One region of the Streptococcus sp. HMSC072C09 genome, then DNA from elsewhere that is predicted to be linked to it. Evidence: predicted binding sites of a transcription regulator. Region 1 holds the regulator's gene; the other holds the start of a gene.
What was found. Region 1 encodes HrcA, which represses chaperone genes, less so after heat shock. Its sites were predicted from a motif close to TTAGCACTCNNNNNNNNNGAGTGCTAA; they were not measured.
Positions count from the first base shown of each region.

Region 2: groES (co-chaperone GroES) is a predicted target of HrcA. The motif match lies at 4,884-4,910, and genes of this name have one in related genera.

Region 1 covers NZ_KV811500.1:200,410-216,216, reverse strand. The annotation lists gene dnaJ (molecular chaperone DnaJ) at 1-252, opposite strand, end outside; gene HMPREF2893_RS05475 (DJ-1/PfpI family protein) at 411-1,043, opposite strand; gene dnaK (molecular chaperone DnaK) at 1,242-3,065, opposite strand; gene grpE (nucleotide exchange factor GrpE) at 3,310-3,834, opposite strand; gene hrcA (heat-inducible transcriptional repressor HrcA) at 3,859-4,893, opposite strand; gene HMPREF2893_RS05455 (M15 family metallopeptidase) at 5,062-5,835, opposite strand; gene HMPREF2893_RS05450 (histidine phosphatase family protein) at 5,825-6,526, opposite strand; gene HMPREF2893_RS05445 (histidine phosphatase family protein) at 6,650-7,339, opposite strand; gene HMPREF2893_RS05440 (PFL family protein) at 7,421-8,758, opposite strand; gene HMPREF2893_RS05435 (ACT domain-containing protein) at 8,777-9,043, opposite strand; gene HMPREF2893_RS05430 (VanZ family protein) at 9,328-10,449, opposite strand; gene HMPREF2893_RS05425 (rhomboid family intramembrane serine protease) at 10,594-11,184, opposite strand; gene HMPREF2893_RS05415 (CsbD family protein) at 11,495-11,698, shown strand; gene HMPREF2893_RS05410 (ABC transporter permease) at 12,496-13,281, opposite strand; gene HMPREF2893_RS05405 (ABC transporter permease) at 13,283-14,077, opposite strand; gene HMPREF2893_RS05400 (ABC transporter ATP-binding protein) at 14,074-15,060, opposite strand; gene HMPREF2893_RS05395 (hypothetical protein) at 15,053-15,256, opposite strand.
Region 2 covers NZ_KV811500.1:56,293-72,099, reverse strand. The annotation lists gene HMPREF2893_RS04795 (sensor histidine kinase) at 1-1,277, opposite strand, end outside; gene HMPREF2893_RS04790 (response regulator transcription factor) at 1,290-2,024, opposite strand; gene groL (chaperonin GroEL) at 2,933-4,558, opposite strand; gene groES (co-chaperone GroES) at 4,580-4,861, opposite strand; gene HMPREF2893_RS04770 (hypothetical protein) at 4,991-5,284, opposite strand; gene HMPREF2893_RS04765 (PTS system mannose/fructose/sorbose family transporter subunit IID) at 5,386-6,240, opposite strand; gene HMPREF2893_RS04760 (PTS mannose/fructose/sorbose/N-acetylgalactosamine transporter subunit IIC) at 6,224-7,066, opposite strand; gene HMPREF2893_RS04755 (PTS sugar transporter subunit IIB) at 7,123-7,617, opposite strand; gene HMPREF2893_RS04750 (PTS sugar transporter subunit IIA) at 7,632-8,069, opposite strand; gene HMPREF2893_RS04745 (ABC transporter substrate-binding protein) at 8,210-9,508, opposite strand; gene HMPREF2893_RS04740 (response regulator transcription factor) at 9,505-10,188, opposite strand; gene HMPREF2893_RS04735 (sensor histidine kinase) at 10,194-11,510, opposite strand; gene HMPREF2893_RS04730 (substrate-binding domain-containing protein) at 11,510-12,493, opposite strand; gene HMPREF2893_RS04725 (single-stranded DNA-binding protein) at 12,682-13,077, opposite strand; gene ytpR (YtpR family tRNA-binding protein) at 13,178-13,804, opposite strand; gene HMPREF2893_RS04715 (thioredoxin family protein) at 13,814-14,131, opposite strand; gene HMPREF2893_RS04710 (DUF4651 domain-containing protein) at 14,128-14,418, opposite strand; gene pepA (glutamyl aminopeptidase) at 14,561-15,625, shown strand.

The DNA of each region.
Region 1 (15,807 bases):
AAAACCACCTGCTCCGCCACCGAAGCCACCATTGGCACCTGCAGCACCATATTGGTCATAAGCAGCCCGTTTTTGCTCGTCACTCAAAGTCTCATAAGCTTCTTGAACTTCCTTGTACTTTTCCTCAGCACCAGGCTCCTTGTTGATATCTGGGTGATATTTTTTAGATAATTTCCGATAGGCTTTCTTGATCTCATCTTGAGATGCATTCTTTGAAACGCCCAAACGGTCATAAAATTCAGTATTGTTCATAATTCAAGATACAAAGGGCGTTAAACGGACACAGCCAAAATAGGAGTTTTGACGACGGACGCTTGCGTCCTAGAAAAAACTATCTTTTTGGCATCGTCCGTAGCCCGTGTTCAGTTACGAACACTCTTTGTTCCTTTCTATAATTTTCATGTACATCTTTAGAGGGTGTTTTCTATACTTCGCTTCACTTGATCAAACTCTTGGTCCGATAGAGTAAATATCAAATCCTCTTCTGAGTAGTCGTTTCGTTCTTTAAAATAGTTGTCCGTATTCTCTGCCAACCCTAAGCTTAGAATTACTTTTCTTGCAAACTCTTGATGGGCAAAACCGATAGCCGTAATGATTTGTTTATCTTGCACAACCAGTTTGGGTTGGAAATTCTCACGTGGAAGAAATTCAAAATAATCAAAGAAGTTTTGCCAAATTCCACCTGTAAATTTCGTGTCCTTCAACAGACCTGCTTTCGCTAATAAAAGAGGCGCTGAAGAAATGGCTGCAATGAGGATATCTTGCTCACCAAGGTCCCTCAAGAACGAAATCAATTTCTCATCCTGTAGAGCAGGTCCAATGTTAACCATTCCGGGCAAAATCACACAAGAATACTCTTCTATACGGATTTGATCTAGTGTTTTCGTTGGTTGACAGGGCAAACCATCCTCAGAGACCACCATCGAATGATCTGAAGCGGCATAATCAATCGTACTATCAAAAGACAGAGCTAAAGTACTCGTTAAAGCAGTTATCTCATAAAGAGAAAAATTAGGATAAATGATACAAAGTACTTTTTTCATACGCAACATCCTCTATTTTACCGAAAAACAGAGGCTGGGTTGCAACCTCTGGATTTCTTTTTATCATTTACTAGTTAGGCGTTTAGGAAAGGCGCCATAGCGATTGCCGTAGAGTGACAATCACAAGAGTGAGTATCCATTATTAACGCCTCGCTCTCCGATTTTCAAGCTCGGGATAAAATAGTCCACTGGACTATTTTATTTTTCCGTAAACTCTCCGTCTACGACGTCATCGCCTGCGTTGCCTGATGCTTGTGCTCCTTCAGCTCCTGCTTGTGCTTGTTGTGCTGCTGCAGCTTGTTCGTAGAGTTTAACAGCCAATGCTTGTGCTTTTTCGTTCAAGGCTTCAAGTTTCGCTTTCATTTCTTCAAGGTTACCTGATTCTTGAGCTTTCTTAAGATCATCCAATCCTGCTTGAGCTGCGTCACGTTCTGCATCGAAGCCTTTGCCTTCAGTTTCTTTGATTGTCTTTTCAGTCGCAAAGATAGCTTGGTCTACTTCGTTACGAAGGTCTACTTCTTCTTTACGTTTCTTATCTGCTTCAGCGTTTGCTTCTGCATCTTTCATCATGCGGTCGATTTCTTCGTCTGTCAAACCTGAATTAGATTGGATCACAATAGTTTGTTCTTTTTGAGTTCCAAGGTCTTTGGCTTTAACAGACACGATACCGTTCTTATCGATGTCGAATGTTACTTCGATTTGTGGGATACCACGAGGTGCAGCTGGGATATCTGTCAATTGGAAACGTCCAAGCGTCTTGTTATCTGCTGCCATTGGACGTTCCCCTTGAAGAACGTGGATATCAACGGCTGGTTGGTTGTCTGCTGCAGTTGAGAAGACTTGTGATTTAGAAGTTGGAATTGTAGTGTTGCGGTCGATGAGTTTTGTGAAGACTCCACCCATTGTTTCGATACCAAGTGACAATGGTGTTACGTCAAGAAGGACAACATCTTTGACATCACCAGTGATCACACCACCTTGGATCGCAGCACCCATAGCCACAACTTCATCAGGGTTCACTGATTTGTTTGGTTCTTTACCAGTTTCAGCTTTAACAGCTTCTACAACGGCAGGGATACGAGTTGAACCACCGACAAGGATGACTTCGTCGATATCTGACAAGCTCAAACCTGCATCTGAAAGGGCTTGACGAACTGGAGTTTTCGTACGTTCTACAAGGTCACGAGTCAAATCGTCGAATTTCGCACGAGTCAAGGTCATTTCCAAGTGAAGAGGTCCAGCAGCTCCTGCAGTGATGAACGGCAAGCTGATTTGAGTTGAAGTCACACCAGAAAGGTCTTTCTTCGCTTTTTCAGCTGCGTCTTTCAAACGTTGAAGCGCCATCTTGTCTGTTGACAAGTCGATACCGTTTTCTTTCTTGAATTCTTCAACCATGTGGTCGATGATTTTTTGGTCAAAGTCGTCACCACCGAGTTTGTTATCCCCTGCAGTTGCCAATACATCAAAGACACCATCACCCAATTCAAGGATAGATACGTCGAATGTACCACCACCAAGGTCGAATACCAAGATTTTTTCTTCTTTATCAGTCTTATCCAAACCGTAAGCAAGGGCTGCTGCTGTTGGTTCGTTGACGATACGTTCTACTTCAAGACCAGCGATTTTACCAGCGTCTTTAGTTGCTTGACGTTGTGCATCGTTGAAGTAAGCTGGAACTGTGATAACAGCTTTGGTTACTTTTTCACCAAGATAATCTTCAGCGTAGCCTTTCAAGTATTGAAGAATCATAGCTGAAATTTCTTGTGGTGTGTATTCTTTACCGTTTGCAGAAACTTTTTCAGAAGTACCCATCTTAGATTTGATAGAGATGATGGTATCTGGATTTGTTACTGCTTGACGTTTTGCAGCGTCACCAACGATGATTTCACCGTTTTTGAATGACACAACAGATGGAGTTGTGCGGTTACCTTCTGGGTTTGCGATAATTTTTGATTCAGTTCCTTCAAGAACTGCTACTGCTGAGTTTGTTGTACCTAAGTCAATACCGATAATTTTAGACATATGTTTTTCTCCTTAAGTTTTATCTTCTTTTTTTCTTTTTGATATTTCCCTTAAGTGGTGACGACGTGAGCAACTCCCTTCGGGATTTCATCACTTATTTTTGAGCCTACTGTCTCAAAAATCCCCTATTTCAGTAGCACAAGCTACTGAAACTTTCACCACGGCGGGAAATATCTTCCTTGCAAGCCTCCGGCTTGCGTTTTATCTTTCTTTCATAGTTTAGTGTCGTTTCGGACAAGACAGACTAGTTATAAACCACTACCATGGCTGGGCGCAGGATGCGGTCATGGAGTTTGTAGCCTTTTTGGAAGACTTGTGCGATGGTGTCTGCTGGATGTTCATCATCTGCAGGCAAGGTTTGGATGGCCATGTGGTAGTTATGGTCAAAGGCTCCGTCCGCTGGAATTTCTTCGATTCCTTCTTCTTTCAGAGCATGTACCAAACTTTCTTGGACCATTTCCAAGCCCTTCTTCACATCATCTGTCAATCCTTCGACGGCAAGGGCACGTTCGAGGTTGTCCAGTGATGGTAAGATCGCTTTTGCCAAATCTTGGCTACGGTATTTTTGTAATTGTTGACGTTCTTCATTGGCACGGCGCTGAATATTTTGCATTTCTGCATGAGCACGAAGGTATTTGTTTTCAAATTCCTCGGCACGCGCTTGTGCTTCTTCTAACTCAGAAGGTTGGTTGCTTTCCTCTACAACTTCTTCAGTTGTTTGGGCAACTTCCTCTTCTTTCACGTCTTCTTTTTTGATATCTTCTGTCAAGGCATACACCCCTTTCATTTGGTCTTAATTTACTTCATAATGGTTGCTGTTGAGGTAACGGTAGTAGTCCGTCAACTTCATAACCAGTACCCGTCCGATGACATTGACCAGGCTAATCACACGCCTGTAATCCATCTCTACGGGACCGATCACATGCATGAGGGCCATCCCACGATAAGGAACCAAGAACTTGTGGCTAATCACCGTCACATTCTTCAAGGCCTTCTCTTGAGATTCTGCAACCAGGATCTGGGTCATTTGGTCTTCCGGCATTCCCCCTCGTAACTCCAAGGCTACATGTTGGGGATTATCTAAGAACTGATAGGTCTGAAGATCGGCGTAGGTTAATGATGAAACCTTTCCTTCTACAAAGACCAGTTCTTGAAACAGTTGCGAGAAGACGTAATCAAAGAGATCCAGCACATTGTCTGTCGTCTTGAAATAGCGCTGTACAATCTGTGGAATCTCTGTCCGCAAACGGTAGTGGATATCCAAGACTGTATTTCCAATGAAACGCTCTTGAACCAGCTGATGGAAGATTTCCAAGTCACTGGTTAAGAAATTCTTTGGAATGGCAAACTGGACGGTGACAGGCTTTGATTCATCCAAGGTCAGAACCGCCAAAGCATCGTGGTTGGATAATGGAACAATCTCAAAACCAGTCAAGCGCTGACGTGTCGGTTCAACATCCTGAATCACTGCGGTGTAACCCGTCATCTGGGCTAGTAACTTGGCCGTAGCATCCAAGATATCGTCTAATTTAAAGGCTTCGAAATCAAAGGCTTTCACCACCTGGTAGACATCTTGCTCATCAATCAACTCTAGATCAAGGGAGTTCTGAACAAAATATTGAAAACCAGCTCGACTAGGCATGCGGCCACTCGAAGTGTGGGCCTTTTCTAGTAAGCCTTGTTTTTCGAGAGCAGCCATGTCATTTCGAATGGTCGCACTACTGGATTGAATGACATCTTGTAGCGCTTTTGAACCGACTGGTTCGTGGGTCTTGGTAAAGATATCGACAACAAGATTGAGAATCTCATTTTGACGTTCTGTAACCATGACCTCACCTCTCTTTCATTTTTTAGCACTCTAAACACTTAAGTGCTAAACCATGATTCTATTATACACCCATCCAAAAGAAAGTCAAGAGAAAAAACCAAAAAATTAGCACTCTTTTTTCAAGAGTGCTAAAAATCATTCTTAAGACCTAGAGAAGTAAATCTCCTCTTATTTGCCAGCTTTTTTCAAGAGCTGAATATATTCTTCCAATACTAGCTGATGCTTGGCCATATACTGAGCATTTTCTACGCCAACATAACGGAAATGCCAATTCTCAAAATTCACACCCGTGATGTTGCTCTTCCCATCTGGGTAGCGAAGCACAAAGCCATATTGTGGTGCGATGGCAGCCAGCTGCAAGCCCAACTCATCACTTTGGCCAGCTTCGACACTCATATCAATCGCAAGCCCCGTCTGATGTTCACTCGCACCAGGGACCTGTACCTGGGTCTGCACCTGCTTTTCAGCTTCTTCGTGCGAAAGGCCGCTAGCCTCTAGTTGCGCAACACGCTCATTATAGAGCTCTGTTTGTTCGGCCACACTTCGATAGCCTGATATCAAGGTTTCTTCTGGGGCAATTTTTCGAGCTGCTTCTAAAAATTGACGAGTTGGCTCTACAATCCGACTATCCACTTTGATAGCATCCACATCTGTCAATTGTGGGTTCAGCTCAGGCTTCACATTGTCACGATTGACCAAGATCAACTGCCAGTCTTTGGTCGAAACGGCTGGTAAATCTGATTTTTCTTCCTTTTTCTTAGAAGAAGAGGGAGTCGTTACAGCTGTTTTTTTAGCCTTCCAAAACTGAAGCCCTGAAAACAAGCTTGGCTTCGCTAAGTAAACACCAATTCCTGATCCAAGGACCACAAGAAGAAAGAAACTCAATAGGTAAGGCCACCATTTCTTACGTTTTTTTCTTGCGCGTCTATACTTATTCGTCATGGCCACCCTCTAGAAGTTTTGCTCCAACCTTACGATAGGACAGATCCCCAATCTTTTCAATATGAAAGGCACCATCTTCATAGGCCAAAACCGTCACGCTTCCGTTGTCCAAGACCAATTCTTCGACCGCTTTTGGATCAATGAGATAAATCAAGGTCGTAATGGTCATACCATGGCTAACCACAATAGCATTGCCACCGCCAGCTGCTTCTACCTCTTTTGCGATAGCCTCAAATCCTTCTTTGATCCGACTACTCAAGGTTCCCCAGGATTCAGCCCAACCAGTGGTATCCACTTCGACGATCCCTTCTGCTAACTCCATCAGGCTCAACTGATGGAAATCATCGACCTTAAAGACACGGGGTAAAACTCCCATGAAGAGATCGCCATCATAAGCACCGTCAAAACTACCAAAACACCACTCGCGGATCCGTTTGTCATAACGATAAGGGATTTTCCCTGTCAGACCGAGTTCTTGAAGAATAATTCCCATGGTTTGAATGGTGCGTCCAGAATCACTCGAAACAGCCTCTTCAAAAGAAAGCCCAGCTTCCTTGAGACCAAGTCCTAATTCTCGAATCCCACGCTCTCCTGCTTCTGTCAGCGGAGTGTCTGACCAGCCCTGTGCCCGCCCAATGGTATTAAACATGGTTTTTCCATGACGAGCAATATATAATCTGGTTTTTGTCATTGTATTACCTCCGTATGTATCTCTTTCATTATATCATTTTTTGCAAAAAGAAAGTAGGAAAGCTCTTACAAGTTTTGAGAAAAAGAAAAGGCCATGACCAAAGGGTCAGCCTTTCATTATGGACTAGGATTCTTGCAAGCTTTCACCGACCTCACGGTAACTGCTATCTCCAATCCCCTTAACCGTCAATTTTCCATCTTCATATTCTACAAGGGTAACACTACCATTTGAAAGAGGCAGATTGAGATTTGGTTTTCCTTCGACCAAGCAGACTAAGGTCTGAATGGTCCAACTATGGCTGACCACCAAGGCATTGCCTCCACCATTTTCTTCTACTTCTTTGGCGATGGCTTCAAAACCTTCTAGGATTCGGCTTTTTAAAACTTCCCAAGGTTCAGCCCAATTCGCTGTATCTACTTGGCAGATGCCATTAGCCAAGTCTTCCAAGGTCAGGGTCTTATAATCTTCTACATCTAGCACACGTGGCACGACACCGTGAAAGAGCTCCCCTCCATAGGCACCATCAAAACTTCCAAAACACCACTCGCGGATCCGTTTGTCAAAGCGATAAGGAATCTGGTCTTTCAAGCCCAATTCATCAAGAATGATCCCCATGGTCTGAATGGCACGGCCTGAATCACTGGAATAAGCTCGAGTAAACTCCAAACCGGACTCACGCAAGCCGATTCCTAGAGCTTGAATCCCTCGTTCTCCTTCTGCTGTCAAGGGCGTATCGGACCAACCTTGAACACGGCCAATGGTATTAAACATGGTTCTCCCATGACGAATCACAAATAATCTTGTTTTAGCCATCTTGTCTCCTTTTGCAAGAAAAATGTCTGGAGTTTCATTATCACAGACTTTTCTATTTTCTTCTATTATACTAGATTTCTCTTAGTTTTTAAAGCTATGAACTGGAGCTGGAATTTGGCCACCACGGGCAATAAAGTCAGCTGACGAAGCCTTGTTGACCTTCATTACCGGAGCAGACCCAAGAAGTCCACCAAGCTCTAACATATCGCCTTCCTTGCCATAAGGAATGATCCGAACGGCTGTTGTCTTTTGGTTGATCACCCCGATAGCTGCTTCATCGGCGATCATGGCCGCAATGGTCGTATCTGGAGTATCAGCTGGGATAGCAATCATATCCAGACCAACCGAGCAGATGGCTGTCATGGCTTCCAATTTTTCCAGGTTGATATGGCCTGATTGGACCGCCGCAATCATCCCTTCATCTTCTGAGACCGGAATGAAAGCACCTGACAACCCACCGACTTGGTTACAAGCCATGATCCCGCCTTTTTTCACTTGGTCATTGAGCAAAGCTAGTGCTGCTGTTGTCCCGTGGGTTCCTACTACTTCAAGCCCCATGGCTTCAAGGACACGGGCAACCGAATCCCCAACAGCTGGCGTTGGTGCGAGAGACAAGTCTACAATCCCAAACTCAACACCGAGACGTTCACTAGCCATTTGACCCACTAATTGGCCAACACGGGTAATCTTGAAAGCTGTCTTCTTGACTGTTTCCGCCAATACATCAAAGCTAGCGCCTGGAACTTTTTCGATCGCCCGTTGGACGACACCAGGTCCTGAAACCCCAACGTTGATGACGACATCCGCTTCACCAACACCGTGGAAAGCTCCTGCCATGAAGGGGTTATCTTCTACTGCATTGGCAAAGACCACGAGCTTACCTGGCCCCATTGGATCTGCTTGGGATGCTTCTTTAATGATACGGCCCATATCTCGAACAGCTGTCATATTGATCCCTGTCTTGGTCGATCCGATATTGACTGAAGAGCAGACAAAATCCGTCTCTGCAAGGGCACGAGGAATGGAATTAATGAGGATTTCATCCCCCTTTTGGTAGCCTTTTTGAACCAGGGCTGAGAAGCCACCGATAAAGTTGACCCCAACTTCCTTAGCCGCATGATCCAGTGCCTTAGCAAAGGGCACATAGTCTGTCGCATTGGTTGCTGCCCCGATAATGGAAATTGGAGTGACTGAAACCCGCTTATTCACAATGGGAATACCAAGTTCTGCCGCAATCTCATCCCCCACAGCCACTAAGTCTTTAGCCTTTGTCACAATCTTATGGTAGACTTTTTCCGCTGCCTTATCGATATCCGGATCAATACAATCTAGAAGGGAGATCCCCATGGTGATGGTCCGAACATCGAAGTTCTGCTCCTCAATCATGGCAATGGTTTCTGTTACCTGTCTAATGTCCATAAATTCTCAACCCCTATCTTACAAATTGTGCATAGCATCAAAAATCGCTGCACTTTGGATATTGATTTTCACATGCAGAGACTGACCGAATTCTTCTAACTCTGAACGAAGCTGTGTGAAATCTTTTTTCTCATCTGACGATACGACCGCCATCATGGTGAAGTACTCATCCAATACAGTTTGAGAGATATCATCGATATTGAGTCCTAATTCTGCTACTTTCGTTGCAACACCCGCTACGATTCCTTTTTGGTCTTTACCAACGACTGTAATAATTGCTTTCATTTCACTGCTCCATTCTATCTATTTACTTCCATTGTAGCACAATCCCCTTAAAATCACCCTTCTCAACTGGGAACGTTCGGATATATTAAACGTGTATAAAAAAATAAAGAGGCTGGGACAAAAATCCTAGCCTCTCAATTATTTTTAGGTTGTCGAGCAAGACGCAGTGGTTGAGTGGGCTCTACTACGCTGATTTCATCAGCTTTTACAGCCCTACTCAACTGTGCAGAGGTGGGACGACGAAATCGAATTCTAACGAATTACCGATTTCTGTCCCACTCTCTCTATTTTGACGATTCAGTTTCATCCTTTATGATCTCTTTCTTCACGCGCACCGTACTCTCATACTCAGTCCCAGCTAGACGGTCAAAGGGAAAGCGACGATTGAGCAAGATGATGGCAAGGGTGAGGATCAGGTACAATAAGAGCATAAAGAAGAGCAATAAAATCATGGACAGGGTTAAGAGGGAATTGTCCGTCAAATCGCTATTCAAGAGCGAAATCAAATAGAACAACCCTTGAGGAATCAAGTAGAAATAACCTACTACTAGGATTCCCCGCCAGATGGTGCGAAGCCATTTTTGCTTGTCAAAATGCAAGCGGAATTTCAACAAAGCCATTCCCAAGGTTTTGCCACGCCACAAGGGAATCAAGCCAAAATAGACAGCCAAAACCGCTACATAAGGAATCATCTCTAAACGCTCGATTACCGCGTAAAGCAAGGAAAGCATCACAAAGTCGATCAAGAAGGCAAGACCCATCCGAAAACCAGATACTCTGGTCCCTACTCGGAAAGAATGCTCGTCAATTTCGTCTCGTGTTGGCAATAACCATACCAGGAACCAACCGAGCAGATAACCCACTCCACCACCAGTGGTATTTTGAATAATATCATCGACATCTGCTAGGCGGTAAGGACCCGGATACAGAAAATAGAGACCTGATAACTGGGTCAGCTCCAAAAAGAGACTAAAGAGGGCTGTCAGAAGAATCGTTTTCTTAAAACCACACTTGAAATAATAGCGTAGATACATCCCAAAAGGAATCAACATCAGGACATTAAAGGCAGGCACATAAAAAGTTGGATGCTTAAGGGCTTGAATCCATGTACCAGTCTGCGCTAGATCAAAGGGGCTCTCCTTGAAAAAATCCACTACAAAAGCAAAGGGATGGAGATTGACCATTTCCGAGTAGCTAGTATGAATCTTACTTGGATCCGGCAGAGGCAAGATCACCAGCAGATAGACCGTCATCAAGTAAAGCATAAAAGAATAGAAAATCAGCACCCGCAATTTATTGACCGAACCATATTTTCGATAATTCAAAATCATGTAGGGCAAGGTCAGCAAAAATGCCAGGAAAGGAAAGAGCTGAACAGCCGTTTTAATAGTAGAGATATACCCCATTGTGTCTCCTTTTTTTCGTTATAAAATCACCCTTTGCACAATGACAAAAGGTGATTTCTTCATTGATATAGAATATTATACGGCCCGGTAGAGGAAGAGTCAAGGAAGTACGATGAAAACCTTACTGAGGAGCCGTCTTAATAGTCAGCTTCTCCCCTTCAAGATATTACTTCCGATAAAGACCAATAGATAACTCACAATCCCTGAAAGATGCAATAGTGTTGAGATCCATCCGGTGATTGCTGGTAAGAGCATGAGGCCAGATAGAAAAATTAAGAATAGATAAAACAGTTTTACGGTGCGTGAAAATTCTTTCCACACGTTTGGCAGGAGCATAATCCCTCCGGTTACAAAGGCGTATCCTACAGCAGAGATCCCTGTTGCCTGAATGTCTTGCCCCTGGGTTAAGAGGTGAAAAACGATGGAAGAAAGGACTGTCGCCGTCACAAAAACAATCAAGACTTGTCTGGAGCCTCTTTTTCTTTCTAGCAGTCCTCCGAAAGGAAGGATCATGAGTCCATTTAACAACAAATGGACCCATAAAAACCAGATAGGTGCGCCTTTACTACCGTGCATCAGGGTCCCACTGACATATTGCCAACCATAGACCGGCTTCGAATGAAAGGCCAATAGGTCATACATAGCATCCCCATAAAAGGAAGTCAACAGGCCGAGCAACAAACAAGTTAAAGACAAAGTACTGACAACGGGGTAGGTTTTGAGGATTCTTTTCATGTTTCTCTTCTCTTTTTCAAAAAATAGCGTTACGATGTATCCATTCACGACCATTATACCATTTATTTTATTGGAGACAGAAAAGTTTTTGGCTTCTTTCGTTATCTTTGCTGGAAATCCTGAAAGTCGTGACCTATTAGTCGATCATTATTCAGACCTCATCCCTATTATTAGAATGCCGGAGCGGATATTTGACTTTCCATTTCAGAGGGCATATAATTATACTAATCTGAACTAAATAGTTTTAATTTTTTAAATGAACTGTCTTAAATTCAGATTAAAAAACTATTTACTTAACGGAGGTGACGCTATGTCATTAGAAGAAAAATTGAACCAAGTGAAGGGTTCTGTTAAAGAAGGCTTCGGTAAATTAACCGGTGATACAAAAACAGAAGCTGAAGGCACTGCTGAAAAAGTTGCTTCAAAAGCAAAAGAAGTTGCTGAAGATGCAAAAGAAGCTGTCGAAGGAGCTATCAAGGGCGTTAAAAATATCTTTCATAAAGAAGACAAATAGTCTTTAACATCCTAGACCCACTCTATTTTCTACAGTCATGTTTGACCGTGGAAGATAGGGTGGGTTTTTATTTTCCATTTATCTTAGGTATAGAAAAAACACCCCGAAGGGTGCTCTTTGTAAGTATAGTAATTCTTTCGAATTAACATTTTGCGTGCAGTGGTTGCTATCCATTCAAATATCGCTTCGCTTGTTTTCTTGGGGCAACTGTGCATAGCATATCTCTACGCGACTAAAGTCGCTAGAGCTATCCTAATTGCGCACCGCTAGTTCTCATACAAAAAACACCTTGCAAGATGCAAAGTGTTTTCGTTTGTATTCTGCTTTCCAGCAACGAATTAACGTTTAGAGGCAATTGACTTCGTCGAATTGCAGCCGTATTTGTAAGTGGCTAAAGCCACAACAACTACGTCAACTGCCACAATTTAGTATGAAAACATAAAAAGAACACCTCGAAAGGTGTTCTTTGTAAATATTGTAATTCTTTCGAATTAACGTTTACTAAATTGTGAAGCTTTACGAGCTTTCTTAAGACCTGGTTTGACACAGTTGGATTTCAGGTACTTTCAGTTTAGCTTTATATCAACCATCATCAAAATCCAACTATTTTCTTATTTTAAAAAATATGAATAAGTTTGATTGAATGAGGGAATTTCTTTAAATTTTTTCTTAGCACCTATAAGTTAATAATACTATTCTTTAAATTATAGTTTATAATTATCTGATGTTTCAATGACCACAAAACAAAGTACAGCGAATCACTTCCTTTAGTCAAACATATAACTGAACAACATTGTTTATCTTCCTGCACTTTCATATTTTTTCAATCCTTTTCTAAAAATTGTACGACTGATAATAATCAAAAAAACTGTAAAAACTATTTGATAGAAAAATAGGTTCAATGTATCTTTCCCTAAAAATATTAATACTGCAGGATTGGCAATTAATAAATTGGGAACAAATAACATAGTGATCAATCTGTTAATACCTGTAAAAATATTATATGGATACTTAGAAATTCCAATATAATTCAAAAATACATCTACTTTTGAAAATTTAGTTGGGAACCAAAATGAACTAATCGTTATTAGAAACCAAATTGAATAATATATAATACAACCACACATTAAAGAAAGGATATAAAATAATATTTTTAATGAATTTAAATGTACATTTAAATTTCCATAACTTATAAAAATGATCGCAAGACCAAAAAAAGTATTCACGAATTGAACTAAATTAAATGATCTAAAAATATAGAACAACTGAGTATCAAACGGCCTCAATAAAATTTGATCCAAGTTACCACTCAAAATATCTGATTCTAAAATTCCCATACTTCTAATTAACAATCCCATCATAACTCCATCTACAATAGTGTAGGAACCTACCAAAAATAAAATTTGATAATAGTCCCAACCATTAAAAGAGTCTATGTTTAAGAAAATCAATCTAAAAAATACAATAGGTAAACCAATCCACAGTATCGACGAAAATAGACCACAAAAGAAGTCAAAATGAAAATTCATATCAGATTTAAAACCAAAATGAAGTAGCCTAAAAATTACTTTTATTCTAAACATTTTATCCTCCCACATTTGAGAAGTGCTCCACTCCTTTTCTCAATATGAATCTTGATATAATATAAAAAATGATGCACCAAATCAATTGAATACAAATAATTCTCAAATAGTCTATTAATTTATATGTATCATTACTAAACATCTGAAGCGGTTCATATACTAAGTATTTAAAAGGTAATACATCTAAAAACAGACGAAAATTATTTGAAAAAAAACTTAAAGGCAATAATATTCCTGATAAAAACTGAATTACTATTTCTTTAACAGTAAGGACAAAAAATATATTTTCTAACCAAAAAGAAAGCATACCTACACAACATGATATTAAAAACCATAGAACCATAGATAGAATAATTGCAATACTTCCTAAAATAAGAATTTCAATGGTTAATAACTCATTCTTGTAATAAACACTGGAGAATAAAATGACAGGAATGATGATAAATAATAAATGAGCAAGCCTATCTCCAAGCATTTTACAAAAATAATACTTATAAAAAGTAACAGGTTTTATTAATATGCTAAAAAAATTTCCTGAATGAACATCGTCATTGATTTCCCAATCAACTGGATAAAAAACAAAATATGAAAAAATTATAGTCCCCAAATAGTATTGAACCATTGAGGTAAAATCATATCCTGCTATATTTATCTGGTTACTCTGATATATATACGTCCATAAAAATACTGATATCATAATTTGTATACTTGCCTGTAACATTAACAATAGTACACTTGATTTATAGTTCAAAATAGATCGAAATGATATCAGAATAATAGACATTTCTTTTTTCAATTGTGCTCCTTTTTTGTAAAATAGTTTTGTAAAATAATTTCTTCTAAAGAAAGATTTGATATTTCAAAATCTTCTATATCTACAAGCTTATTGATTGATTCTAATGTCTCAAAGACAAAATCTCTAGGTATTTTTAGTATACATTCCGATTTTGTTTGAGAAATGACTACTACTCCTTTAACAGAGCATAACTCTGGTACCAAATCTAATGTCATTTTTATCTTTAAATATTTAAAATCAGAAAATTTAGATAAAATAACATCCATTGACTCCTGCAAAATAATTTTTCCTTTGTCAATGACGATTAATTCGTCACAAACAGACGAAATATCATCCATATCATGACTCGTTAAAATAATAGTAGTATGACATTCTTCATTCATTTTCTTTAAAAATGTTCTGATATCTTTTTTAGACTGTATATCTAACCCTATAGTAGGCTCGTCTAAAAATAATATTTCCGGACTTGTTAAAGATGCCGCGATAAACTCCATTTTCATTTTTTGTCCAAGAGAGAGGGTCCGGACCTGCTGGTAAAGCTGATCTTTTACATTCAACAAATTGCTTAACTCCTGAATTCGTTCTTGTAAAATCGCCGGTTCTACCTCATATAAAGTACCAATCAATTGAAAATAATCTATAGCCGAAACATCTTGAAATAACTGTAATTTATTTCCTACTACTATTGAAATTTTTTTTCTAAAATTTATACTTCTTTCAAATGGAATTTCTCCATTCACTTCTAATTTTCCGGAACTAGGATAAAGAGTCCCAGTCAACATTTTAATCGTTGTGGATTTACCAGCTCCATTACTCCCAATAAAGCCAACTATACTCCCTCTCTTAATCGTAAAACTAATATCTTGAACAGCTCGAATCGTTATTTGATTACGTTTCAAAAATCTCTTGATAAATGGGAGTCTTGAATCAAAATTATAAAAATTTTTAGATAAATTCTGAGCATTAATAACTATTTCACTCATATATCTCTCCTTTCGATAAAATATATTTACTTGTACTTTTTCCATACTTTACCAAAATGCTAAAGATTGAGCTAAAATCTTCGGGATGGGTAAAATAATATTTGTCTTTAAAAAGTTTCTCAAAACCTTCAAGGCGATTATTGAAATCATTAAATTTTGTATTGTCTAGCTGGTTGAATGTCTCTTTAATATCCATAAACTTTCTCCGTGATTCTTTATTTCACTTTATAAATAGAAGAGTGTCTGTATATTTATAGATCCTCAAGAACTTGCATTTTATCAAGTATAAGTAGAATAGTATGTAAGGGTTTACATTTTCATATTATATGATTATTTAAGGAATCCGTCAATTTTCCACATTATTATATGACAAAATGTATTTTTTAAAAATGCAAAAATCTATGAGCAAGATGTTTGACTTCCTTTTTTAAACTATATATACTTATATTAACCTTAGAAAAGAAAAAATGTTTGAACAGATATTCAATAATAATTACTTTTTTTAAAATTAAAATTCGAACTTTAAATTTTTATCTTTTTTATATTATTGAGTAACCTAAATTGCCCAATTTGTAAAATTTAGCTAGACAAAAAAAGACATCCAAGAGAAATTTCTTAAATGTCTGTAAACGTTGATAGTATCGTGTTGATTAACGTTTTGATAATTGTGATGCTTTACGAGCTTTCTTAAGACCTGGTTTGGAAAGTATGGGTTTCAGTTGGACTAAAAACAGCGTATTATCAAGG
Region 2 (15,807 bases), 140 kb from region 1:
GTAAATCGGTAGTTTGAACTCTTGGTAGACACTGTCGTTTTGGGATACTTTTCCAGTAATTGTTGGATCTTGTACAATCCAAGACCGCGGCCCTCTCCTTTACTCGAGTAGTCTTTTTCAAAAATTCTCGCCAGATCTATTTTTTCAGCTTTTGTACTATTTTCAACTATTAAAATAAGGGAGTTCGTCTCCTGGAGCATGGCAAGAGTCAGCTGTGGGTCGTCTGATTCGAAACTCGCTTCAATAGCATTGTCACAAAGGATGGATAAGAAGGTGATGAAATCTAAAACCTCGATGAATAAATCACGAACAGGTTCATCGATCTCGACAGAGATCCCAATCCCTTTATTTTGAGCCTCCAATAATTTTGCGGATAGAACACTTTTTACAGCTGGATTTTCGATGTGACTGAGTTTGGCAATATCAAACTTGCTATCGTAAAATTGCTGGCCACTCTCTCGAAGAACATTCTCATAGACTTCCCTGATCGCATTGAGATCTTCATGCTCAATACTTAATTTGAGACTGGTTAAAATATTCAGGTAGTCATGACGAAAGGCACGAATCTCCCCATAGAGCATTTCGACGTGTTGGCTATAGGTGGCTAACTCCTGCAGTTGCCTATCTTTTTGTTCCAGAATCTCTTGTTTCAATCGTTCTTTGGACACTGCATTGAAATACAAGAGCATCACAAAAAACAAAATCAGATAAATACTATTTAACTGTTCCCGTAAAGCATCTGCATGCGGAATAATATCCTCAAAAACCACCAGACCTACAACACTGACTAAATACACAAACATGGAAAGATCCATCGGGAGTAAGAAACGATTAAAATACTGCCGTTGAAACCCTACTTTTAAATCTGTAAAATCTAGTTTTAACAATTTAGTGATTCCTATATAAACAGGAAAGACCAGCAATTCAAGTAGAGCATCATACCAGCTGACAGATGCCTCATGAACAAGTACGATCCCTAACATTGGAAAGACATAAAAGGCTAAGAGACGCGCAATGAGACTCTCCATGACAACCGGGTAGAGCCCGTAAAAAATATTCAAAAGGTGTCGTATGTTACGATTTCGGTAGAAACTATAGGCAATAAATACTAAGAAATAGCCAAAAAAGCCTACCGGTGGCACAAGGGTAAAGACGACTGCAAAGAAGAAGGGGCACAAAAAGAGCCAGCGCAAGGCGAACTCTTGTCTACTGATATGACGATAGATCAGCATACTGACGAAGAACTTTAGGTAAAATATTAGAATATCTAACAGCAATTCTTTCTCCTTCTATTTTTTCAAAGCTTCCAGTAGGCCTCTGTACTTGGTCCGTGAGATCAAGCAATTGTCCCCATTTTCAAAAAAAGCTTTCTTGGTTTCTTTATCAATCTTCGTAATATTTTGCGGATTCACCACAAAAGAGCGGTGGCACCGATACAAGCGGGGATCTGCTTTTTCGATATCGGCAATACTAGCGTAAAATTCCAAGCGTTCTTCCTGGGTGTGTAAAATAACCTTGTGAATGGCTGGAGACGTTTCAACATACAAAATCTTATTAAAAGGAACTTGTACACGCGCCATCGCACTCTCAAATGTAAAGGCATCTTGCGCAATCGTGGTCCCAGCTTGCTCCAAGGTATAGTCGATGGCTGAGCTGATTCTCTCTTTGAACTCTTCCTCACCCAGCGTTTTATCAATAAAATCCAAGGCAGCCACTTTGTACTGAAAGGTAATGGGCATGAATTCAGAGTGAGTGGTGACAAAGACAATGGTCGCATGGGGGTCTTTCTTACGAATCTCTTTTGCGATCTCTAGACCCTTTTTCTCCTCACCTTTAATCTCGATATCTAAAAAGAATAGGTGATGGGCGCCTCTCTCTGTGATAGCATCCAGCAACTGGCTTGACTTCCCAAACACTTCTGGCGCTTTGCATTGCAAGGATTTTTGACGGATGAGATCCTGCAAGACCGCTTCGATACGCGATTGTTGGATCCATTCATCTTCTAACACAAAAATCTTCAACAAAGTCCTCACCCCTTCCCCTCTACGAATATGTTCTATTTTACCATAAATGATGCCTACTGAGCCACTCTTTCAAAAGAGACTTGATAGGCCTTCTACCTTTTCTCCTAAACAAAAAACTCTCCCGGAGGAATCCGGAAGAGCTTGCGCAAGGGGAATTTGAAAAATATTTTTTAATATGAAAAAGGTCGATAAAATCTATGCTATGTTCAAACTCTCATTTTACTAACAGCGATATTACGATCAAGTTTTATTGTCAATAGACATGTATGTGGGAAGTTCTCCCCTTGCAACAATGTAGACCTGTGATCTACTCTTACTAGTATACACTAGAATTATTACAAAATCAGTTAATTTGTATTGCAATTTGTTGGCAAATATCCCTCTTCCTGAAAACACCACAAACGCTTGATTCCCAAGCATCTACGCAAGTCCTCTTTAATTAGTATTTATCATTTCTGTTACAAAATTTAAAATAAAAATATTATTCCATAACAAATAAAAATCCCAAAGCACGATAAAAAGAGACTGGGACAAAAGTCCTAGCCTCTCAATTATTTTTAGGTTGTCGAGCAAGACGCAGTGGTTGAGTGGGCTCTACTACGCTGATTTCATCAGCTTTTACAGCCCTACTCAACTGTGCAGAGGTGGGACGACGAAATCGAATTCTAACGAATTACCGATTTCTGTCCCACTCTCTTTGAGCTAGTAAGATGATTAGCCAGACCGCACAATAGCGGCTGGCGTCAAATGATTCGTGCTTTAGAACCAATCATGGGTATCAGGTTACGACAGAAAATAAAGAAGGCCGATAACGCCTTCTTTATTTTCTTAGTAAGACACTTCGGCAAGGCACCATGATGCTTGCCGTAGCCTAATGAGGTGCTTCAGCACCCATTAGGCTAAGTGTCTTACATCATCCCGCCCATCATGCTTGGATCCATTCCTGGTCCTGCTGGGGCTGCTGGTTCTGGTTTGTTGGCTACGACTGCTTCGGTCGTCAAGATCAGACTCGCTACGGAAGCGGCGTTTTGAAGGGCTGAACGGCTCACTTTAACTGGATCGATGATTCCTGCATCAATCATATTCACCCATTCACCTGTTGCAGCATTGAAACCTGTTCCGACTTCGGCATTTTTCAAGCGATCAATCACAATAGATCCTTCGTAACCGGCATTGTGGGCAATTTGGCGCACTGGTTCTTCCAAAGCACGAAGAACGATATTGCGTCCGGTCGCTTCATCCCCTTCCAATTCAAGGGCTGCGACTGCAGAGATGACATTGACAAGGGCTGTACCACCTCCGGCAACGATCCCTTCTTCAACGGCTGCGCGAGTCGCATTAAGGGCATCTTCGATACGGAGTTTCATTTCTTTCAATTCTGTTTCTGTTGCAGCACCAACCTTGATTACGGCAACACCACCAGACAATTTGGCCAAACGTTCTTGTAATTTTTCACGGTCAAATTCAGAGGTTGTAGTTTCGATTTGTGACTTGATAACAGCCACACGGTTAGCGATCGCTTCTGGGTTACCAGAACCTTCGACAATGACGGTACTGTCTTTATCGACTGACACTTTAGCTGCTTGCCCAAGGGCTTCAATGGTTGCATCTTTCAATTCCAAACCAAGATCGTCTGTAATGACTGTACCACCAGTCAAGATGGCAATGTCTTCTAGCATGGCTTTGCGGCGATCTCCAAATCCTGGTGCCTTGACAGCTACGACATTAAAGGTACCGCGGATCTTGTTCAAGACAAGTGTTGGAAGAGCTTCGCCATCGACATCATCTGCGATGATCAAGAGTGGACGGTTGCTTTGAAGAATGCTTTCCAACAATGGCAAGATTTCTTGGATATTTGAAATCTTCTTGTCAGTGATCAAAATGTATGGATTTTCAAGGTCTGCCACCATTTTTTCATTATCAGTGACCATGTATTGTGAGAGGTAACCACGGTCAAATTGCATACCTTCAACGACTTCCAGTTCTGTCTCCATTCCACGAGACTCTTCAATGGTGATGACCCCATCTTTGCCAACTTTTTCCATGGCTTCAGAGATGTACTCACCGACTTTTTCAGAACGAGAAGACACAGCAGCTACTTGAGCAATCGCTTCCTTACTCGATACTGGAATCGCATTGTTTTTCAAAGCTTCTACTGCTGTTGCAACAGCTGTCTCAATCCCACGACGGATGCCAATTGGGTTAGCACCTGCAGTGACGTTTTTGATCCCTTCACGGACGATAGCTTGAGTCAAGACCGTTGCGGTCGTTGTACCGTCACCTGCGATATCATTGGTCTTAGAAGCCACTTCTGACACCAATTTAGCACCCATATTTTCAAAATGGTCTTCCAATTCGATTTCTTTTGCGATAGTCACCCCATCATTTGTGATCAAAGGTGAACCAAATGATTTTTCAAGAACCACATTGCGACCTTTAGGGCCCAACGTAACTTTCACTGTATCTGCTAAGACATCGACACCACGGACCATTGCAGAACGTGCATCAGATGAAAATTTAATATCTTTTGCCATTTCTCTTACCTCTTTCTTCTCTTACTCTACAATTGCAAGAATGTTTGCTGTTCCAACGATGGTGTAGGTTTCTTCCCCATCTTTAACTTCAATTCCTGCATGGCTTTCAACCAAAACGTGGTCTCCTGCTTTTACAGCTGGAGCGATGAGTTCACCACTTAGAGTACGCACGCCTTCACCAACGGCCACTACTTCAGCTGTTTTTGTATCAGCCTTGCTCGCACCTGCGAGGACAAAACCTCCAACAGTCTGTTCTTTTTCTTCTACTTTTAAGACCACACGGTCTCCTAATGGTTTTAACATGTTCATTCCTCCATACGTGTTTTTAGCACTCTCTATACGCAAGTGCTAACTTATGTTTCTATTGTATCACTTGGTCAGAAATAGTCAAGAAAAAAACACCTCAAAAATAGATGAGATGTTTCTAAAATATCAATTTAAAATTGTCAATTTTTGATTGAAATCATCGATCACTTTTTGAAGATTGATCCGCCCGCGGTAGATGCCATATCCAAAAACAATCATGCCTAAAATTCCAACCAAGGCTAGTAAAATCCCGAGGATCAAGAGTGGGAGGAAACTTTTGTGAAAGAGATAGATCAATACCACACCAATACTGGCAATGATAAAGAGTAAGCTGAACCAACGACCAAGGTTTTCAAGCATGTGGCGTTGGTACTTGATTTCTGTTTCATATCCATTGACAAGTTCTTGTTTTGTAACCATGGGATTCCTCCTAATAAAAATTGAGAATGAAGTGCAAGTAAAGGAGGTCCATTCACTTCATTCTCAAAAACTCCTACTAGCAAATTCGTTTGTTCTTTACCTTAGTATTTAAGATGTGGGTCAAAGATACCAAGGGCAACACCGATCAAAGCAACTACAACGAGAAGTAACATAACTTTGTTTGGTGAAATTTTTTTCTTAGACATCAACCACCAGCAAAGAGTGATGAAGGCTGCTGTCAAGAGACCTGGATAAACACCATCGATCTTTTCTTGGATGTTCAAGAAGACTTTTCCTTCAGAATTCTTGAATTGAAGGGCTGTTGTAACAGATACCCAAGTAGCTGCTACGGCACCGATAACCATACCACCGACAACGCTGATCGCTTTACGAAGAGCTTGTCCTTTTGGTCCTACAAGGAATTCAACGGCTTTATCCCCTAATTGGTAACCTTTGAAGAAGGCAAAGCGCATACCAAAGTAGACTAAGAGGTTCCATACGACGATGTAGAAGAGAGCACCAGCGACGTTACCACCTTTAGAAAGTCCAAGGGCAATCCCTAATAGAACTGGAATCAAGGTACCAACGACCAATGAGTCACCAATACCAGCGATTGGTCCCATCAAACCGGCACGCATACCGTTGATGGTTTCGCCATCTACTGCATCTCCGTTTGCACGCGCTTCTTCCAAACCAGCTGTGATCCCTACAACAAGAGATCCAAGTTGTGGTTCAGTGTTGAAGAAGGCCGTATAGGTTTGCATAGCATCCTTTTGTTCTTCTTTTGTATCATACATTTCTTCTACGATTGGAAGCATAGAAGTCAAGTACCCGAAGGTTTGCATATGTTCTTGAGAGAAACAAGTCAAATGACCATAATACCAATGATGGAATGCTTTTGCTAATGTTTTCTTTGAAATTTTCTTTCTATCAGCCATTTTAAATATCCTCCTCATCATCGTCTTGGTCCACCACTCCGGCTGGAGCAGCTTTCATCGATTTGATCACTTCAAGTTCATAGTAGATTACTGCAAAGATTAATGAAACAACGGCACTGGATACCAAGTTCAATCCGAGAGATTTTGCCAAGGTAAATCCAACAAAGAATGGAATGAAGTCAGTTGCTTCTGTAACAATTTGTTTCAACAAGATGGCAATACCGACACATGGGAGAAGAGCACCGACTGTAAAGAGGGCTTTCATCCAGTAACCATCCATAGGAAGGTATTGTTTCATCAAATCAACCATGTTTTCACCGTATTTGGTGATAATCATTGTTGGAAGGAAAGAGAAGAGGAAGTGAGAGATCCAAGGGTAAACCCAGTCAACTGCGTAGAGTTTTTTGAAGTTTCCTTCTTCAACGGCTTTCCAACCAATGTGTTGCCAAACCAAGTTCATAGTAGCGGTACCGTAGAAAAGAACTGTACCAATTGTCCCAACGGCTGCACCGATTGGAGCTGCAGCTGCGGCGATTCCTGCTTCATCTGTGATGTTATTAGCATGCACAAACAAGATAGCAAGAGGAACACCGATGTAAGAGATGGCACGCACATCGGCAGATACGGTACCACCAGGTGTTACCAAGGCGATATAAACGACTTGAAGGGCAACCCCGACCATAATACCGGTTGTCACATCTCCAAGAATTAAACCTGAAATCAACCCACCGATCAAGGGACGACCGAGTGTATAGTTCCCGATACTGGAACCTCCCATACCAGGCATTGAAGACAAGCTGGCGAAAATACCAAGCAAGATTGCTTGAATCCATGAAATTGTCATAACAAACGCTCCTTTTGTTTGTAAATTTATTTACCTAACAGATCAGACTGTTAGTTCTAAAAACCAAATTTTGATTTGAAATCATCCCAATAACCGATGGAAACATCTGGCAACAATTGGAATTTCACCTTGTAGCCTGCTGCTTGAATAGCTTGGAAGGCTTCTGCTTCTTCCTGAGTGATGGATTGGTTATTTCCCAATTTCACAGCTCCAGGACGATCATTTGCAGGGCCAACAATGATTTCTTTGACATCACCTGGGACAAACCCTTGGTCGACCAAAATTTCCTTCATATCGATTGGATTTTTGGTGATCAAGAAGTAACGACTATCTGATTCTGTTACTTTTGCTGATTTTTCTTTAAAGGCTTCCTTTGTCCATACAAAGGTTTTCTTGTCTGATGCGCCTTTGTAAGCTTGAATCAAAACCTTGTTTGATGCTGCTGCATCGTTTACGGCAATCAAACCATCACATGGTTTTTCTTTTGCCCAGCGTGTGACTGTCTGACCGTGAATCATGCGGTCATCAATCCGTACAAATGTTACTACCATAAGGTACCTCCCTATTAAATATCGTCATCATCTTCTTCAGCACCAGCGGCTGAAATTTCAAAAGGCTGTAGTGCAGATCGTGCTTCTGATAAGATGGTGGCTGACAAATCGTCTCCATCCAACACATCCTTCATCACAACTGCCGTCAAGGCCATGGTAAGGTTCATCCCACCAAGGATCAAGGCTCCATCGAGCTTTCCAGCTTCTTCTAGAACCGTGGCTGCAGTGGTTAATGGACTACCACCTACGATATCTGCCAAGACCAAAACAGAATCATCAGCTGTCAATCCTGAAATGCTCTCTCTGAAATCAACTGCGAAGTCATCAACTGATTTTCCTTCTTTGAGTCCAACTGCGATGACCTGATCCAACTTGTCACCAGCAAACATGGCTAGTGATGTTTTTAGACCTTCTGCCAGTCCACCATGACTGACCAAAATGAGGTATTTCATTTTGCTACGCCTCCTTTATTTGACTCTATTGTAGACTATTTGAAAGCGCTTTTACATTGTCAAATGTCACATTCCCAATATGACATTTAGCAATAAAAAAATGACATCTGTCACTTGACAAAATGCCATCTTATTTTACTCTAAACTCCTACCTGTAGACTACTTTCAATCTCCCTCTGAATTTGAGGCAAGCGGTTCTCGACATCCTGATCACGCAAGGCATTGCCAATCAAGTAATCTAGCTTTTCTAGCACCTCTTTTGAGACATTTTTCGGACTACTTTCAACAGCTTGTTCCATGATGCGGTTCAAGGTCTGATTGGTCAAGGAATCTGTTCCAAAATCATCCACCTGCAAAAGGTCTTTACTAGAGCGACTCTTGACTACCTGTGGCATGACAGAGATCCCTTGGGATTGGGCAAAGAGAGTTTGTTGAATGTCTGGATCCTCTGTCAAAAGTTGCATCAATTCCCAAGCCAACTTGGAATGAGAACTCCGAGCTGACATAGCAAAAGAAGTCGTCGTGACTAAGGTTGCCTTGGTCGTTTTTGACTTAGCAGGCATCGGGATACAGGTCCAGGTGAAGTTTGAATATTTTGAAACGTGGTAGGGATAAGGTTTATAGGTCCGATATTGGGCCAAGGTCATGGGATAGAAGGCGACTTTCCCCTGGTCAAAATCTTTAGAGCTCACCTTGTAATTTTTATTTAGATCTTCCAATTTTTGCAGAAAAGTCAAAGACTCTTTCACTTCTGGAGCTGTCAGCTTGAGCATGCCTCCTTGGAAAAGATGACCTCCATTTGCCGCCAAGGCTTCTTTCCAGGTGTATTCTGTGCTCCCAAATTGGTCCAATTGCCCATCCCCATTGGTATCTTTGGTTAGTTTCTTGCAAATCGTATAGAACTCTTCAAGGGTCCAGCCTTCTTTGGGAACCGCGATACCTTCTTTATCTAAGAGATCTTTATTGACACACATCAAAATCGGATTGCTTTCATAAGGTAAGGCATAGGTTTGCCCCTGATAGACACCCGATTCAAAGGCAACGGGATAAAAGGCAGCTTGATCTTTTCGATCCATATAGCCGTTTAACTTTTCTAATACGCCTCGCGCTGCTAATAAGGAAAGATCTTGCTCAGAGACCATAAACACATCTGGCGTCTTTCCTGAGACAATCTTTTCAGAGAGCCAGTCTGAATAATCTGACTGCGGAATCCCGTTTTCATACTCTACACGGACGTGGGGATGGGATTTTTCAAATTTTTGAATCGCTCGATCCAAGGCATGGGAACGTTGACTGGTCGGCACATCCCAGCTAGAACCTGCATAAACACCGATATGGAGTACGGTCGGTTGCTGTTTCCACCAATAAAAACCTGCGCTCGCACAGAGCACAACAAGGAGGCCAATCCCCCAACAAAGATGCTTTCGCTTCAATTTCATTCTGTATTTCCTTTAGAAAAATCACGTCTCGTCACTCCTGTTTGGACTGACCAGATCGCTAATTGCGTTCGATCTCGTAGGTTTAATTTCGCCAAAATCGTTGATAAGTAATTGCGCACGGTTCCTTCTGACAAGAAGAGTTTGGCCGCAATTTCTTTATTGGACTCCCCATAGCCGACTTCTTGGATAATGCGCCATTCCGTCGTGCTCAAATCCTTGACATTGTCCTCATCTACAGCAATAGAGAAGTTGGTTTTGGCCATTTGTGAGAAAATTTGAAAGACTTTACTAGCGATATTCGGGTTGATCATGGCTCCGCCTTGATACACCACCTTAATCGCTTCATAGAGTTCCTCTGTCGAGGCTCCCTTTAAAAGATAACCTGAAGCACCATACTTGAGTGCACTATAGATAAATTCATCATCATCAAAGGTCGTTAAAATAATAATTTTGATATCCGGATAGTGCTCTTTTACCTCTTTTGTCGCCAAAACCCCATCCATGCCTGGCATCCGAATATCCATTAAGATCAGGTCAGGATGTGTCTGTGGAATGCTCGACAAGACGTGATTCCCATCTTCCACTGTGGCCACCACTTCGATATCGGGGTGGGCTGACAAAATAATTTTCAGAGATTCTCGAATCAAGGCCTGGTCATCTGCCACCATTACTTTTATCACCATCTCTATCTCCCTTCTTTATATTTCGGTAAACTGACGCGCGTGAAAAATCCATCGCGACTTTCAAATTGAAGCTGTCCTCCTAGGATGGAAATGCGCTCCATCATCTGCTTGAGCCCATAGCCATAGGTCAAGGTTTCAAACCCAACCCCATTGTCCTGCAACTCGATCAGGTAATCTTCTTCATTCTCAAAAAAATGAAGGCTCATCTGACTGGCATGACCGTGACGAACCGCATTGGTCATAGACTCCTGGATCACACGAAAGATCGTATCTTCAATCATGACGTCCATATCGACATCGACCCATTCATAGTGTAAATCAACCTGCAACTTGGAAAGCGTCTGGTACTCGCGGATCATCTTTTCTAAAGCATCTTTGAGGGTTCGTCCCTCAAGGGCACCTGGACGGAGGCGGTTGAGAGAGCCTCTCACATCCTGGATTCCTTCACGAACCACTTCTGATACACTTTTCACCTGCTCTTTTGCCCGATTGGGATCGATATCAATCAAGACTCCGACAGCATCTAAACCTGCTGAGATCCCTGTTAGCGCATGCCCCAAGGTATCGTGAATTTCCCGAGCAATCCGCTTGCGCTCCCGATCCTCTGCAATCTTCTCAGACAAGGCCATATAGTTGTTCAACTCCGTATTGACCTTCGAAACCATGGCCAACTCTTCTTCTACTTCGTGGTTTTCCGCAAGAACATTCATAATATAGAACAAAAGCGAAATAATGAAGAGCACCATATTCAAGGCATAGAGGGAATTCTTTAAGAAAAAGGCCAGAATCCGAATGGAGGCAGGATAAAAATGAATATAGACATCCAGAGAAGGTATCGGAAAGAAAAGCGAAAAGACGTCTGAGTTGGTCACAAGAAGCATCAAGAAACTCACTAGGATAAACGCAAACCAATACTTGCGGTCGCGCTTGGTATTCAACTCTTTGGAACCATAGAAGATATCCGCAAAAACTAATAGAATAAGCCCGTTATAAGCTACATTTTGGACCCACATCAAGAGCAACATCAGGAGGATCTCCAGAATGTTCCACTTATCAAAAATGGACCATCGACTCGTTTGAGACCGGTAACGACTCATGGAGATCAAGGCAATCCCAGCAAATAAGAGCGCAGACAACCAAAAAGTTGTCGAAGGCGCAAAAGGAATACGCTCTAAACGTTCTACTAATAGGGAGGCTTGTCGTTGGGCAATGATATAGTTGGTTGCTTGAAGATAGATGATACTGTTGAGCATCACAGCGATAAAATTCACGACCATCAGAATTGCCAAACTGTATCTCACACCTCTAAATTTTCTCATTACTGCCACCCATTCACATCAAAGTGATCGATGTTTTCCTTTGTCATCATTTGAACCGGAATGGTTATCTCTTTTTGGTAGCTCTTCCCAGCCGTCATATCTTGGATGACCTCCATCACACGGTCTCCCATCTTCAACGGAGACTGGGCAACGGTTCCTACGACATCATCTGTCGAGTGCAGCAAGGCTTTCATATCTGGTGAGCCATCAATCCCATAGATCGCAATGGGATGGGTGATTCCTTGCTCCTTGATCGCTGCTAAAGCTCCTATAGCTGAACGGTCATTCAAGGCGACTAGAGTATCGACATTCCCCCCTGACTGCAAAAACTTACGGACAGCGGGCATGGCGATCTCCGTCTGACCCTTGGTTTCTAGTTCCGAGATGATCTCATAAGACCCATGCCCTTTGATGGTATCCTTAAATCCCTGAATCCGCGTATCTGCTGAAACAGTTCCCTTATGCTCCAAGAGAAGGATCCGAGCATTTGAAGAGCGTTTCATCAACTCTTTCGCAATCAAGACTCCTGCTTGGTAGTTATCAGAGACAATGCTGGCATCCGGCTTAAAATGCTTGAGCTGGGTATCAACTGCAATGATCTTAATTCCTTGTTTTCTAGCTTTTTTAAGAGCTCTTAAAATGGGCTGACTATCCCCTTTGACCGGATTAATCACAATCACATTTACTTTTTGGGCGCAAAAATCATCGATCTGCTGGCTCTGCCTTTTTTCATCCAATTCCGGATCTCGGACAGATACAAGAGCCCCTCTCTCATCGGCAATTCGACTAATTTCCGAATGAATACTTTTATAGAACTCATTGTTCATGGTCATATAGGTGACACCGATCTTGGTCTGATCCTTGATGCTACTGGTTTGACAAACGGCATAGATCCACAAGAGGATGCAGGCCACTGGAATCACCAGTAAAACCCGTTTTATCAGCCATTTCAACCGTTCTTTTCTTTCTTCTTTCCCCTTCAAACTCCGTTCCTTTTCTGAAAATTTTGAATATATATTACTTTATTCTACTACTTTTTCAAGAAAAGTGCTGGCTTTTATTGTACAGATGCATATTTTTGCTTTATTTTTAAAAGAGTAGTTCCCGAATGAAATCCCTAGCAAGTATCAAAAAAGCTGGTCTATAAACGAACCAGCTTTCTTTTTTGATCCTAAAAAGGAAGATCTTCTTCTTCTAAGATGATATCGGCTAAATCTCCCGTTCCACCATTTTCACGCATCGCTCGCTGAGCGCGGCTCTCTAGCAACTGAAAACTTTGGCAGAGGACCTCTGTCACATACTGCATAACTCCATTTTTCTCGTAGTGGCGCGTCCGAATCTCTCCATCCAAAGAGATCAGGCTCCCTTTGCTAGCATAACTAGCCATGGTTTCAGCCAATTTCCCCCAGACAACGACATTGACAAAATCAGTCTCTCGCTCCCCGTTTTGGTCCTTGTAGCGACGATTGACCGCAACGGTCACTCGGGCAACGGATTTGTCTGTGCTGGTTTTATGCAATTCTGGAGCCGCTACTAAGCGACCGATTAAAACAACTTTATTATACATCATTTACCTCCTATCTATTTATTCGAAAAAATTTTAAAAAATGGAGGTGACAAACCAAAATCAAAAAATCTAGGATTCAAAATATCCTAGATTCTTCTCTTTATTCGTGCCAGTGACGAGCAGGATCAAAAGGTGTCCCTGCTACTTCTGCATCATCCAATTCAATAATGCCTCGTTTTTGAGGAGCATTTGGCAAGTGCAATTCACGCGGACTGCACATCATGCCATAACTTTTTTCTCCACGAAGAGCCCCTGGGAAAATCAAGCTACCATCCGGCATCATGGCACCTGGAAGAGCAACAATGGTCTTTAGACCCACCCGCGCATTTGGAGCTCCTGCTACGATCTGAACTGTCTTATCTGGTCCAACTGCTACCTGGCAGATATTCAAGTGGTCACTATCTGGATGGGCCACCATTTCAAGGATTTCTCCCACCACAAATTTTGGTTCCCGATCGTTGACCAAACGTTCTGCGAAGCCTTCTCTTTCCAATTCTTGGTTCAAACGATCCACTTGCTCATCTGTCAAAAAGACTTGGCCCTTGCCTTCGATGGCGAAGAAAGATGAGGCGTCAAAGATATTCCAGGCAACGGTTTCTTGCTTGTCCTCACGGTAAACGCGAGCCACTTTTCCTTTTCTCTCCACCGCGAGCTTTGCATCTCCACTATTTTTCAAGGTCAGCATCAAGACATCGCCGACTTGTTCTTTGTTGTATGTTACAATCATGATTTTCTCCTATTTTAATCCTGCTAAGAATGCTGTAATCTGCGCTTTGGTTTTCCGATCTCGATTGACAAACCGACCGATTTCCTTATCCTTTTCCAGAACCACCAAACTAGGGATCCCATAAACATCCCAGACTTTCGCCAGATCCATATAGGCATCTCGGTCAATCAAGATAAAGGTAAATTCAGGATTTTCAGTCTCAATCTCCGGCAAAAAAGGCTTGAGGTAACGACAATCCCCACACCAATCTGCTGAAAAGACAAACACTTTCTTGCCATCTTGCTCTACATATGAAGCAATTTCTTCTAGAGAATTTGGTATAATCATAGTTTTTCCTCTTCGTAATGCAAGAGACCGTCCTCGTAGATAAAGCGGTAATGGCGCTCATCTTCAAAAATGACACCACCTACTAAGCGCTCTTCACTCGACTCGTAGAGTTCCACATACAGAGTCGCAATCGTCCCCATGGCTTCCATTTGCTCCCGTACTTCTGCTACCAATTCTTCTTGGGTACGAAGACGCTTTTGATCTTTGGCAATTTTATAAACACCGGCCGCAAGAGCTCCTGCACTTGCTAGAGCCAGACTAGACAAAATAATTTTTTTAGCTTTCATAGTGCCTATTGTAACACAAAATAAGCAGAGGGACAACGGTCTAAGCTGGATCTCTCCCTCTGCTTTTTGGGACTGATTTCCATAATAACGCTACCATCCTTGTATAAAAAGTGATAAAATAGCATCAGAAAGAAGGTAACCTATGACTGATTTATTTTCTAAAATCAAAGAAGTAACTGAAATCCCTGCTATCTCAGGTCATGAAGCTCCTGTACGGGATTATTTGCGCCAACAATTGACCCCTCATGTGGACGAAATCGTGACAGATGGTCTCGGTGGGATCTTTGGGGTGAAACACTCAACAGCAGCCGATGCTCCTCGTATCTTAGTAGCTGCCCACATGGACGAAGTTGGTTTTATGATCAGCGAAATCAAAGCTGACGGAACTTTCCGTGTTGTCCCAATCGGAGGTTGGAATCCGATGGTCGTTAGCAGCCAACGCTTCAAACTCTTTACACGTGACGGACGTGAATACCCTGCGATTTCAGGATCTGTTCCTCCTCATTTGACACGTGGAACAGGTGGACCAACCGTACCTGCCATTAGCGACATCGTCTTTGATGCAGGCTTTAGCTCTAAAGCCGAAGCTGAAAGCTATGGGGTCCGTCCTGGAGATACCTTGGTCCCAGATAGCTCTGCGATTCTCACTGCTAATGGTAAAAACGTCATCTCCAAAGCATGGGATAACCGCTACGGCGTCTTGATGGTCAGCGAATTGGCCAAGAGTCTTTCTGGACAAGCCTTAAACAACGAACTCTATGTAGGAGCCAACGTTCAAGAAGAAGTGGGACTTCGTGGAGCCCACACTTCAACCACTAAATTTGATCCTGAAATCTTCCTTGCTGTAGACTGTTCGCCAGCAGCCGATGTCTTTGGAGACCAAGGCGCGATTGGGGAAGGAACACTGCTTCGCTTCTATGATCCAGGTCACATCATGCTACCAAATATGAAAGATTTCTTGCTCACTACTGCTGAAGAAGCGGGCATCAAATTCCAATACTATTGTGCCAAAGGTGGTACCGATGCAGGTGCAGCGCACTTGAAGAATGGTGGAGTCCCATCAACCACTATTGGTGTCTGTGCACGTTACATCCACTCTCACCAAACCCTCTATGCCATGGATGATTTCTTGCAAGCGCAAGCCTTCTTACAAGCGTTGGTTAAGAAATTGGATCGCTCTACAGTTGATTTGATCAAACACTATTAAACAACATCGATCTGAAGCCCCGTAAGGGGCTTTTTTAGAGGGAAAACAAACTTCTCTTGGAAACTTTCCACCGTGAGTCACCATTGAGCCCCTTGGCATCCACACTCCCCTTAGGAAAGTATCTTAGAATATTTTATCTTCCATCTGTTTTCTGATATAATATGAAAGAATGAAATGGTAGG